3 regions of the Paenibacillus sp. FSL H8-0280 genome follow, and region 3 is predicted to be linked to each of the others. Evidence: riboswitches for the same ligand, from Rfam matches in the RefSeq annotation. Region 3 holds a riboswitch; each other region holds the start of a gene.
What was found. A riboswitch is a leader RNA that binds a small molecule or an ion and turns the genes downstream of it on or off. The one in region 3 is predicted to bind S-adenosylmethionine.
Positions count from the first base shown of each region.

Region 1: linked by a shared signal. The riboswitch ahead of metA (homoserine O-succinyltransferase) and the one ahead of MHI12_RS24925 (methionine ABC transporter ATP-binding protein) in region 3 are both predicted to bind S-adenosylmethionine.
Region 2: linked by a shared signal. The riboswitch ahead of mmuP (S-methylmethionine permease) and the one ahead of MHI12_RS24925 (methionine ABC transporter ATP-binding protein) in region 3 are both predicted to bind S-adenosylmethionine.

Region 1 covers NZ_CP150296.1:1,949,990-1,954,279, forward strand. The annotation lists gene MHI12_RS08855 (HRDC domain-containing protein) at 1-664, shown strand, start outside; gene corA (magnesium/cobalt transporter CorA) at 735-1,670, opposite strand; SAM riboswitch class I at 2,122-2,245, shown strand; gene metA (homoserine O-succinyltransferase) at 2,482-3,399, shown strand; gene MHI12_RS08870 (PLP-dependent transferase) at 3,424-4,290, shown strand, end outside.
Region 2 covers NZ_CP150296.1:6,056,376-6,060,665, forward strand. The annotation lists gene mmuM (homocysteine S-methyltransferase) at 79-1,155, opposite strand; gene mmuP (S-methylmethionine permease) at 1,133-2,545, opposite strand; SAM riboswitch class I at 2,638-2,739, opposite strand; gene MHI12_RS26500 (Ger(x)C family spore germination protein) at 2,810-4,012, opposite strand; gene MHI12_RS26505 (spore germination protein) at 4,009-4,290, opposite strand, start outside.
Region 3 covers NZ_CP150296.1:5,726,262-5,730,551, forward strand. The annotation lists gene MHI12_RS24915 (MetQ/NlpA family ABC transporter substrate-binding protein) at 1-278, opposite strand, end outside; gene MHI12_RS24920 (methionine ABC transporter permease) at 354-1,013, opposite strand; gene MHI12_RS24925 (methionine ABC transporter ATP-binding protein) at 1,014-2,048, opposite strand; SAM riboswitch class I at 2,175-2,318, opposite strand; gene MHI12_RS24930 (Cthe_2314 family HEPN domain-containing protein) at 2,448-3,164, opposite strand; gene MHI12_RS24935 (heme A synthase) at 3,368-4,290, opposite strand, start outside.

The sequences.
Region 1 (4,290 bases), 3.2 Mb from region 3:
GTGCACATGGCGCAGGAAGAGAGCTGTCTCTGACCGGAAGGCACCGTATTTTATTGCAACGAATCGTCTGCTGCGTTTGATCAGTGCCTTTGTTCCGCAATCGCTGGATGAACTGATGCAACTGCCGGGCGTAGGAGAGAGCAAAGCGACTGAGTATGGTACGGAATGGATGGAGATTACAAACGGGTTGGAACGTTCAACGACATTCCCGCTGGACTGGGTATACACGGCGCTGAAGGAAGAAGAGTATGAGAGTTGGTTATACAAGCAGAGAGAGCAGAAGTACAAGCAAGAACTTGATAAGTTCACCACGCGCAAGCAGGTGCTTGAAGGCATGAAGGAAGGGTATACGTTAGAGGAGATTGTTCATCGATCCGGATTATCCCGTCGCGAGTTGGTTGAGCTGTTAGAGGCACTGGATCACGAAGGTTATGACACTGATTGTCTTCTTGATGTGGAGCTGGCAGTGATGCCAGAGAACGAACAAGAGGCAGTATGGAGTGCGTATGAGGAGCTGGGAGATACGTTCCTGAAGCCAGTATTACATAAGGTGTATGGAGGAGAGAAACCCGATGGAGGAAGTCTGGAGCAGGTCTATGAAAGACTGCGCATGATTCGAATCCGCTTCCGTCGGCACGCGGAGACAGAGAAGAGTGTTGGTTAATAATCAGAAATGAAAAAAGACGAGGCGTTTCTCCCGGAGGAGCGCTTCGTCTTTGTAATTTCATACGAGTTCATACCCAGTCTTTCTTGCGGAAAATGAAGAACATGCTCAGGCCCAGTGTAACCATCAGGCCAATCACAACAAAATAGCTGTATTTCCAGTTAAGCTCGGGCATATTCGTAAAGTTCATACCGTATATACCGGTAATGACCGTCAGCGGCATGAAGACCGTGGTAATGGCGGTAAATACACGCATGATCTCATTCGCCCGGTTCGCAATACTGGATTGGTAGGCTTCTCGCAAGTTGCCCATCAGGTCGCGATAAGTCTCAAAGGTTTCAGATATTTTTACAGCATTCTCATAGATGTCACTGAAATACTTTTGCAGTTGATCATCGATGAGACGCAGATCTTTTTTGTTCAAGGTGTTAATGACCTCTTTCTGAGGTCCAAGGACTTTTTTCAGCCACAGAATCTCACTGCGTAGCCCGATAATTTCATTCAGATGTGACTTTTTGGTGTGCATCAGAATGTCTTCCTCAAGCTTCTCGATCCGTGCTTCAATTCGGTCACCTACGGTGAAATAATTATCAACAATCAAGTCAACCAGCAAATACAGCAGACGATCCGGTGTACTGATTTCCTGTTCCCACAGGATGGGTTTCAGTGTGCGCAATTCGCTGACCTTTTGCTTCGTAACACTAATAATGAAATGTCTGCCGAGAAACAGGTTGACCGCACGTAGAAATATCTCTTCATCATCAAAACGGATGCTATTAATCACAATAAAATAATGGTTCTCATAAATTTCAATCTTTGGACGTTGTTCTTCGTCACTAAGACAGTCTTCCACAGCCAGATCATGCATCAAGAACAGCGGCTGAAGTACCGCCAAATCGTCTACGTCTGCATCAATCCAGTAAAATCCTTCCGCTGGTGGAGTCAGCGCCTGCTGAATGTCGTCCACCGGAATAAATACACCGTTGTTTACCAACCGGATTTTCATCGTTAATCTACTCCTTCTGCACCCGCCAACTTGGCGGATATTATCATAATGGGCGCAAAAAGAACAAATCAGCCGGTCGGCAGCGGAGCCTGGAGATCAGGGCTGCGTTCACTATATAATCAAACGGAAGTCACGTCCCGCTGCCGGCATGCTGATGTCAATTCTCTATGCAGTTTGTCGGAATTCGGCTGCCAGTCAGGCCTCGGGTCGCCATCCATTTAATATGTCACCTCTCACATAAGGGTTTATAACACCTTGTTTAGTATACCGCTGCTACAAGGTGCTTTCAAGCGCAAAAATGTGTCTATTTCGCGCCCTGAGGCAGTGTATGACAACGGATGATGAACGGTTCCGATCTGGGAAGCAGACATCGAACTGCAACTTGACGTGAGGGCATTAATGTAATAAAGTAGACGGTGAACCATATTAAATTACAATCTAATACAGCGAAATCTTATCAAGAGTAGGTGGAGGGACTGGCCCGATGAAACCCGGCAACCGGCGGTATACCGCACGGTGCTAATTCTTGCAGCGACTAAGTGTCAAGTGGCACTGTTGTAACTGAGAGATGAGAGAGGCGCATATCTATTTTACATATGACCTTTCTCGAAATCCGAGGAAGGTCTTTGTCATATGCCCCGACTTCTCAGCAGTGATTTTCGCTAAGGAACTTGAGGTTGTTTGTAACGTTGGATGAAAGCGCAATTCAATGTTTTTACAAGCTCAAGGCAGTCTATAACTGTATTGATGTGAAGACATCAAGCCAGGGGTGGCTGCATCTATTTATGCACAAGGAGGAGTTAGACTTACTATGCCAATCAAAATACCCGATACTCTACCAGCAAAAGAAGTACTTGAAGGAGAGAATATCTTCGTCATGGATGAAACTTCTGCATATCAGCAGGATATTCGTCCACTCCGTATCGTTATATTAAACCTGATGCCCACAAAGGAAACGACCGAAACACAATTGCTTCGTCTGGTGGGAAACACGCCTATTCAGGTGGATGTCGTTCTTGTACATCCCAAATCCCATACGTCGAAGAATACGTCTCAGGAGTATTTGGATCTGTTCTATAAAACCTTCGATGAGATTGAGCACCGCCGTTTCGATGGAATGATCATTACGGGTGCCCCGGTGGAACAGATGGATTTCGAAGACGTGAACTATTGGAATGAAATCCAGGAGATCTTCGAATGGACCAAAACCAATGTGACTTCAACCCTCCACATATGTTGGGCTTCCCAGGCAGGTTTATACCATCATTTTGACGTACCTAAGGTTGCACTTGATGAGAAGTGTTTTGGCGTTTTCCCACATACCATCAATAAACCACATGTTCCGTTGTTGCGTGGATTTGATGAAGTATTCAACGTTCCACATTCCCGTCATACGGAAGTGAGACGCGAAGATATTGAAAAGAATGAGAATTTAGAGATTTTGGCTGAATCCGAGGAAGCGGGGATCTTCCTGGTTGCTACCAAAGACGGCAAACAGATTTTTGCCACAGGACATGCCGAGTATGACCCGTTCTCATTAAAGTGGGAGTATGACCGGGATGCAGCCAAAGGGTTGGATATCGCATTGCCTAGGCATTATTATCCGAATGATGACCCTTCCCGTGTGCCACCAGCTACTTGGCGCGCTCATGCCAACTTATTATTCTCTAACTGGCTCAATTACTATGTGTATCAAGAAACACCTTACGATATTGGCCCGCAAATCTAATCGAGATTACAGGAGGATGCAGCAATGGAAGACAACAACAAGTTGAAAATCGAAAGCCGCTTAGCACAAATTGGGTCCATCAATGAACCGGTAACAGGCGCCATTAACTTTCCGATCTATCAATCCACTGCGTTTCGCCACCCGAAGCTTGGACAAAGCACGGGGTTTGATTATATTCGTACGACTAATCCAACCCGTAAAGTATTGGAAGAAGCCGCTGCAGCGCTGGAGTCCGGTGATGCAGGGTTTGCCTGTAGCTCGGGAATGGCCGCGCTGCAAACGATTTTTGCCATGTTTGGTCAAGGGGATCATCTGATTGTATCGCTGGATCTGTATGGTGGAACCTATCGTCTGCTGGAACGTATTCTGTCCCGTTTCGGCGTAACTGCAAGTTATGTGGACACGAATGACCTAGCAGCACTGGAGAAGGTTCGTCAGCCGAATACGAAAGCTGTATTTATTGAGACACCAACCAATCCACTGATGATGATCACCGATGTGGAAGCTGTTGCTTCCTGGGCGAAAAGTTACAACCTGTTGACCATTGTTGACAACACGTTGTTGACTCCATTTTTCCAACGTCCGATTGAACTGGGTGCAGATATCATCATTCATAGCGCTACCAAATATCTGGGCGGTCATAATGATGTGTTGGCCGGACTAATTATTACCAAAGGTGAGGCGTTATCTGCTGAGATGGCGTTCCTGCATAATTCCATTGGAGCGGTATTATCTCCAAGTGACTCCTACCAGTTGATGAAAGGTATGAAAACGCTGGCTCTTCGCATGGAGCGTCATGAGCACAATGCACTTACTATTGCCAAATACTTGCTTGAGCACCCAGCGGTGGTTGAAGTATATCATCCAGGTCTATCCGATCATCCGGGGTAT
Region 2 (4,290 bases), 330 kb from region 3:
CTCACCAATCCAGTAATGGGTCGTGAGGGCTTCTTGATATTTGGTTGTATCTCTAGCTTTTCGGTGTACAACCCTACATCAAGTTTTTTTACTCCGCCACTTCTTCGCAAGTGCACCAATCTGATGTGGCGTAGTACGGCAACAGCCCCCAATGATTTTAGCGCCCGCAGCAACCCACTGCTCCGAAGCATCACTCATACTGCCACATGTACCCTGTCCGCTCCACGTCTTCGTTGCTGCATCATACGTCTCACCCGAGTTCGGGTAGACAATAACAGGTTTATCGCTGGCACGGCTCAAAATACCCACTGCTTCCGTCACCACTTCCATGGGAGCACAGTTCAGGCCAATTGCCGCAATCTGCGGCTCGGAGCCAAACGTCTGTGCACATACCTCAAGCGCTGTGCCTTCGCTGATGCTTGTCCCGTCTTTTAAAGAAAAAGATAACCAGGCATACGCATGAGGAAACTCCTTCAGTAAATCAACCAGCACCTGTGCTTCCTGCAAGGAAGGAATCGTCTCAAACGCCAGAATATCAGCACCCGCTTCAATCAGCGCCGCCATACGCGGACGGTGAAATACGGCAAGCGTCTCATCCGACACGTCGTAATGTCCCACATACTCTGAACCATCCGCCAGATAGGCGCCGTACGGTCCAACGGACCCGGCAATAATTGGACGTGGACGAACACTGTCTTCTTCGCGATCCCCTGTACGATCTGTTATATGCTCCTCATTCTCCACAGTTTCGGAACGTACCGAAGGAGCTTCTACAAGCTGACCTGTCGAGCTTTCTCTCCCTGCTAAACTACTCTGCACTTCTGCCCACACATCATCTCTCGCCTGTGCAGCCAGTTCCACCGTCTTGCGGATCAGCTCTAGTGCTGCCTGTTCATCGATTCCTCTCTTGCTGAAGCCATCCACCGTCGCCTGATAACTGGATGTAATCGCACAGTCGGCTCCTGCTCGAAAATAATCTGCATGGACCTGAACAATAACATCCGGATTCTCAAGCAACACACGAGCAGACCATAGTGGATCATCCAGATCACATCCATGCTGTTCGAGTTCCGTTGCCAACGCTCCATCCAGAATCATGACCGGATGTTCACGCAAAATCTGTTCTATGGGGTTAGTCTGTTGTGCTTGCGTCATGTACTTGTCCTCTTTTCTTATTCACACGTTCTGTCAGATAATAAGCAGCGTAACATACTGCGATAAACGGAACCCCACAATACAGCGCAATTCGCTGTGTCGGGTCAAAGGCAATACCTATGCATGAAGCCAGGCATAATATAAATGAAACAATGGGTACCACCGGATACAGTGGTGTGCGGTAGACCAGATCTTTGACCGCATGTCCTTCCCGGATATATTGTCTGCGGAACATGTATTGGGAGGCACTGATGCTCATCCATACCGCAACGACAGCCAGACCTGAAATGGAGACCAGCGTAATATACACCGTACCTGGCGCAATAATACTGGACAGCAATGCCAACGCACCACCCACCATACTAATCAGAAGTGCATTCAGGGGTACCCCGCTTTTGGTCAATTTGGCAAACCACGGGGAGATCGTTTTTTTATCAGCCAGAGACCAGAGCATCCGTGAAGATGCATACAGGCCTGAATTGGCAGCAGAGAGAATCGCCGTCAGAATAACAAAGTTCATAATATCTGCTGCATAGGGTACACCCACCCGCTCCATTACCGCTACAAACGGACTTTCCAGTACACTGGCATCCGACATGGGCAGCAAGGCCGACAAGATAATAATCGTTCCGATGAAGAAAATAACCAAACGCCACAGCGTTGTATGAATGGCTTTTGGTATCGTCTTTTCCGGGTTCTCCGTCTCACCAGCGGCAATGCCGATTAACTCGGTGCCTGAGAAGGCAAAGTTTACAGCAAGCATGGTCATCAATATCGCTGTAGCCCCATGAGGGAACCACCCGGATGCAGTAATATTTGATAGAAATGGAGCCGGTTCAGAATCCGCCATCGGGATGATGCCGAACATGGCTGCGCCACCGATTATAATGAAGATTACGATAGTCACTACTTTTACAGATGAGAACCAGAACTCGGATTCCGCAAATAATTTCACCGTTAAAGCGTTAAACAGAAAGATCATCAGTGCAAAAACCGCGCTCCATATCCATACGTTCACCGATGGGAACCAGCGCTGCATCAGCAATCCGGCGGCTGTGAATTCGGAGCCAAGCGCAACAGTCCAGGTTAACCAGTATAACCAAGCCACCGTGTAACCTGTTGCTGGTCCGATATATTTGGCTGCATAACTATGAAATGCTCCCGTCTCTGGCATATGAACAGACAGTTCACCAAGACAGAGCATCACCAGATATACAACGATCGCTCCGATCAGATAGGACAGAATGGTTCCCAGTGGTCCCGCCTGCTGAATGGTGTAACCTGAGCTGAGGAATAATCCCGTTCCAATGACTCCTCCGAGAGAGAGCATGACCACATGCCGTGCCTGCATTTTCCGCTGAAAATGCCCTTTGTCGTTGTTGTTCTCCATACCTGCTGCTCCCCTACTTCTTCATCCAGAAAAAACAAAAAAGACCCACTCTGCCTAAAGAGTGCGCCGTTACTGACAAATAAAAACAAACGCTCCTATCTATCAGGCTTTCACCCGCTGGAATTAGCACAGTATCCTTCAGATCTGTTGCTGAGGTTTCTAAGGGCCAGTCCCTCCACCTCTCTGGATAAGAAAATGATTTTTTACTAATATAGCGATCTATCATGAATGTGTCAACATTTAAATAATAAATGGCACACCTCGCTATTCGGTGGAAGACCCCGGATTCGTGATGGTGGTCTTTACCTCATACGTGATCGGCACGGTGCTAAAAATTTTATCCCAATCGTCTTTGACTTTTTTCCATGTTTTAGGTTCTTTGATACGTAAGCTATCCCGAAAATCCGCAACATCTACTTTATAGGTATGCTGCAGTTTGTATAACAATTGTCGAATCTGTTGCTCGGCAAGTTCAGCAAATTCTTTTTCTAATTCTCTAAGATAATCCCCTTTTTCCTCTCTTTCGGGAGAACGCCAATCTTCCATCAACCAGCCTTCGGATTCGACCTTTACATGGAATGAAATGTCATTACCAACCACCTTGGGAATTACTTTTGTTTTCTTCTTCTTCATTTCATATACAACAGTGAATCCCGCTTTATTGTATGTCTTCAAGATACCTCCTTTTTCTTTAGGTCTGATCCACGATAGCCCTTCTAGGTCCGTTTGGCTAAGTTCTCCGATGAATTTGGTCGTTTTCCCATCAAATATACTGGCACCGGAGAACTTGTCCTCTCCATTGGAGTTCAGTACATTCTGGAGCAAAAAGCTGGAACCGGATTGCATTTGTGCATCTAATTTGGAGAGTAGAACCGGGTCCAGGATTTTATTGGACAAGTACGAATTACTGGTAATACCTGTAAGATAAAATGCTGGAATCCGGGAAGGATCATCTGAAGTCAGTACATCAACGGCGCGATGATGGCTAATCAACACCAGACAGTTAGGGCGAATATCGTTATCCCGAAGTACAAAATCCAGCAGCTGATCCAGACCATACTTTTTGGCAATATCCTTGGACACAACGATGACCTTCAGATGATGTCCGATGAGCGGATGATCTCGCCTCAGAGCAAACTGACGAAAGATTTGCAGCAAGGAATCTCCAGTAAGCTGTTCATTGGAATAGGACGTTTTACCAGAAGAAGGCGAACCGGATTGTTGGCTCTTTTGACTACTTGAATTACCGGGAGCGATCTGTACCGTGGCCGTCAAATTGTTCTGCTTGGAATACGCTCCTCCCTGATTAGCGATGTCTTTCTCAAATTCTGTCTCTTTACCGATATCGATCCCAAGACCGACGTAGACACTTAGATCCTCTATCTCCCGACTGCTCCAACATCCGGATATCGTTAAGAGAATGCATAATACAGTGGCAAAGCGTAACAACATACGGAATGTAATCATGCATGCTTGCCTCCTTTTTTGCGAATCAGACTTAACAACAGTAGTACCAGAGGTAAAATGCCAAACAAAAATACGGACACATTGCCCAGCATATCTCCTAGTGCAAAAGTATCATCCACTGTTTTGGGTATCATTGCTGTCAGATAAATGAACGGAAGCAGGCCGTACATGATACCTTTGATTTTTTTGGAACGAAACAAATCACGAATACCCACCGAAGCGCAGTAATGTGTAATTGCTGTAGTCGAAAAGATTTGCATAATCCAGATGACCAGCAA
Region 3 (4,290 bases):
AAGTTTGCATCCAATTTTTTATCAGCAAGCTGCTGATTGGGTTGTACATAGTCATTGAATGTAACAACTTGCAGACGAATACCTTGTGCTTCCAGTTCAGGCTTGATGCTTTCCAGAATCTCTGCATGTGGTGTAGGTGAAGCTCCAACTTTCAATTCAACTGTACGTGGTGCACCTGCTGAATTGTCTGCGCCGCTATCGGCGTCCTTGTTGTTTCCGCAAGCTGCGAGAACCGCAATCAACATAAGACTAAGTAGAGCAAAAGACCATTTTTTCATGTGTAAAACCCCTTCTCTAATCATTTTTTTCATGTGGCATCCGCATAAATGCATATCCATCATGTTATCTATGTGTTATTTCCTGGTGAAAAATGTAACCAAGCGATCTCCAGCCATCTGGAGAATTTGCACAAGAATGATCATCGACACTACGGATATAATCATGATTTCATTTTGATAACGGAAGTATCCATAGTTAATTGCCAGTGTTCCAAGACCTCCACCACCAACCATGCCCGCCATCGCCGTATAAGAGACAAGTGTAACGATGGTGATCGTTATACCAGCAAGCAGTCCAGGCAGTGCCTCAGGCAGTAACACCCGTCTTACAATCTGTCCGGTCGATGCACCCATCGACTGTGCCGCTTCAATGACACCCCGATCAACTTCTCGCAACGTCGTCTCCACCAAACGAGCAAAATAAGGAGCTGCTGAAATAACCAAAGGAGGTATAACACCGAGCACCCCCGTAGCTGTACCAACGAGTATACGAGTGAATGGAATAAGAGCAACAATCAATATGATAAATGGGACTGAGCGCAAAATATTCACAATCAGGGATAGTATAGTGTACACTGCCCGTGACTTAATCGAAGCAGATCGGGCTGTCATGAACAGCAGAACTCCGAGCGGTAAACCTAAGATAACGGTAAACAAGCCTGATACACCCAAAATTTGCAGTGTCTCAATGGAGGCTTTACCAACCTCTTCCCAGCGAACTGTTGAAAAATCCATCTAACGAAGCACCTCCACATCAAGTCCCTCAGCGGTTAATTCTGATATCGTCCGATCAATCGCATTTGAATCACCCTCGAACCGAACGGTCAGCTGCCCATAAGGAACCTGTTTGATCGTAGAGATTGTACCTTGCAGGATGGCAAAATCCACGCCTGTCTTACGTACTGTTCTAGACAAAATCGCTTCATACGTTTTGTTACCCAGAAAGGATATCTTCACAAGTTTGGAAGCAGCACCTGCCTGCAATTCAACGCCTGCATTTGCCAGAGCGGTCTCTTCCAGAGCAAGTCCAGCTTCATGGTCACGCATCATGAAGTCCCGCGTAATCGCATGCTGCGGCTTCAAGAACACGTCTGTTACAGGTCCTTGTTCCACAATGCCACCTTGATGAATGACAGCCACCTTGTCACAGATGTTCTGAATGACATGCATCTCATGTGTGATCAGCACAATCGTAAGGTTGTACTTTTCATTAATGTCGAGCAATAACTTCAGGATTGAATTTGTCGTCTGCGGATCAAGTGCCGAAGTAGCCTCATCACAGAGAAGTACATTTGGATCACTTGCAAGTGCTCTCGCAATCCCTACACGTTGTTTCTGTCCACCCGATAATTGAGCCGGATATTTGCTGCTATGGTGCTCCAGACCAACCAGTGCGAGCATTTCCTTCACTTTGCGATCAATGGCTTCCTTGGGTGTATTCACAAGCTTTAGTGGAAAAGCTACATTGTCATATACCGTTGCCGAAGATAACAGATTAAAGTGTTGAAAAATCATCCCGATCTTGCGTCTCTGTTGCTGCAATTCGGTTTTGCTCAGTTCAGTCAAGTTGATTCCGTCGACCCATACCTCACCCTCCGTAGGCCGTTCCAGCAAATTAATGCAGCGAATCAATGTGCTTTTGCCCGCTCCAGAATGGCCAATCACACCGTAGATTTCACCCTTTTGGATGCTCAAATTCAGCTCGGATAACGCTGTTGTAGATTTTTTCCCTTTGCCGTACGTTTTCGTTAAACCTTTTAATTCAATCAATCGCACTTGCCCCTTTCCAACCACCTACATGTATCTTTACCCGATCTAAAGGAAAACTCCCCCTAAAGTACAAAAAAAGAGCCCTTTGCAGATACAAAGAGGGCTCTTCACGTGAAAGAATATACCTTCTCATCTGCCAAAATCGTGTCTTGCACCATTTTGTAGGAATTAGCACCTAACATCTATAACGCGAATGATACATGTATCATGTCGTTACAAATCGGTTGCCGGGCTTCATCGGGCCTGTCCCTCCGCCGCTCTCGATAAGAAATATGTTGTTGTAGGATTTTATAAGTTCATGTAGTTTATGCTTTATAATGTGAACGTAACTTTTGAAATATCAATTATATCCGTGTAACATTCGATTGAAACTCAGTATATTCCAAGTATTCCGATTTGTCAAAGGGAATTATTTCTTTTCCATATTTTGTTGATATAACTATAAGAGGCTGTTAACGTTTCACAGACCATATCGACGCCCTGACGCATTTCCTGCACATGCTGATTCAGATCCTCCAATTTCACTTTACCTTGCAAGGTCTGATGTAACTGCCACAGGTCATCGTGCATTTCTGAGTTCATGTAGTGAATTTCCATATTACGTCGTTTGCGCAGCTTGCTCATCGGTTCACGATAAGAGTCCTTGATCTGTATTAATAGCAACGCAAGATCATGATGTTCCCTCGCATAGTCGAACTGCCTTAACACAGTAAAATAAGAAAAATGCGCTTTGGTATTTGAAGTATTCAACTGGAATATTTCATTTAATACCGTTCCAACTTTATCCAGAATGGCAAAGCAGCGGATAAAGCCATCTTTGTAGAAATACACATACCGAGCATACTCGGCTTTTTCAGTCGGCGTCATATCATCCGTTGAACCTGCAACGACCTTTTTGCGAAAATGAGCAGCAGCGAAACAGCTTTGCTCCAGTTCATCCAGTGAGGAGATGAGTCCCTGAGTCCACACATACAGCTTCCGATAGTCATGCGTGGGATCATGGTCCACATGCATTTGTCGCTGAAATAGCTCAAGCGTATGCGCCATTGCGTCCATCGCTGCCTTCAATTTACCTTCGTTTATACGTGGCTTTTCCCCCAACAACGTTCGCAGCATATCTAACCTCCTCTTTTCCAAATCAACAAGAATTCATCACCGTAAACGTAACACATCATCCATTCCGTGTAATTGCTGCTTGCCATAGGTTGCCCTGATCCCCTTGACATCAAACAAAGTCCACCTGTCCAATGATGTACATCACTGGATGGTGGACTTTCATATTTAGGCCAAGTAACTTTAAAAAAGAATGGATCTATATCTTAGAAACGATTAGCCGGGCGATGCAGCTTGTACACCAGGAAACTCATATACGTTAAGACTCCGAACAATATGGCGATATCCAGCATATGAGCAAGAGCTACGAACATGTATACTTCCGGACGGTTCATTGTCACCATCATGAAAATACCAATGACTACTTGCATCAGAATAAGAACAACGGATACCACACCCAGAGTACGCATTTCCTTGTTGTCCGGATGATTACGGTAAGCGAAGTGACCCAGGATTGCGATAACAATCACGAGCGAAGCTGCTGCTGCACGATGAGCAAAAGCAACCGCTACCCCACCCGAAAGCTCAGGAATAATCTGCCCGTTACAGAGTGGAAATCCGGAACAACCGCCGGCAGAATCCGTGTGACTCACAAATGCACCCGTGTATACCACGAGATATGTGTAAATGGTGGAGAACCAGACCAGATTCCTGAATTTTTTGCTAACCCGAGGGTATTTATTCAGGCGCTCCAATCCGCCATCTTTGGCCTCCTGCCTGATGCCCAGCGCCATCATTAGGGAACTGGCAAAAGCAATCAGTGCAAAACCAAAATGCAGTGCCATGACTGCTGAAGATTGGGAGAAGACGACGGCAAAAGCTCCCATGATTCCCTGGACTATAACAAATACCAGGGTTAAGAAAGAGAACAATTGCAGGTCACGGCGTGACTTGCCGAACCGCAGAAAAGCCACAAAAGAGGCAATGGACAACAGTCCAGCCAGTGCACTTACAGCGCGATGGGAATATTCAATGAGTGAAGCCACAGTATGTGCGGGAACGAGTTTTCCGTTACATAAAGGCCATTCTGTTCCACAGCCAAGGCCTGATTCCGTTTTGGTTACGATGCCTCCACCAAAAGTGGCCAGAAACATGACAAGACAGGTTAATACGGTTAACCATTTAAACA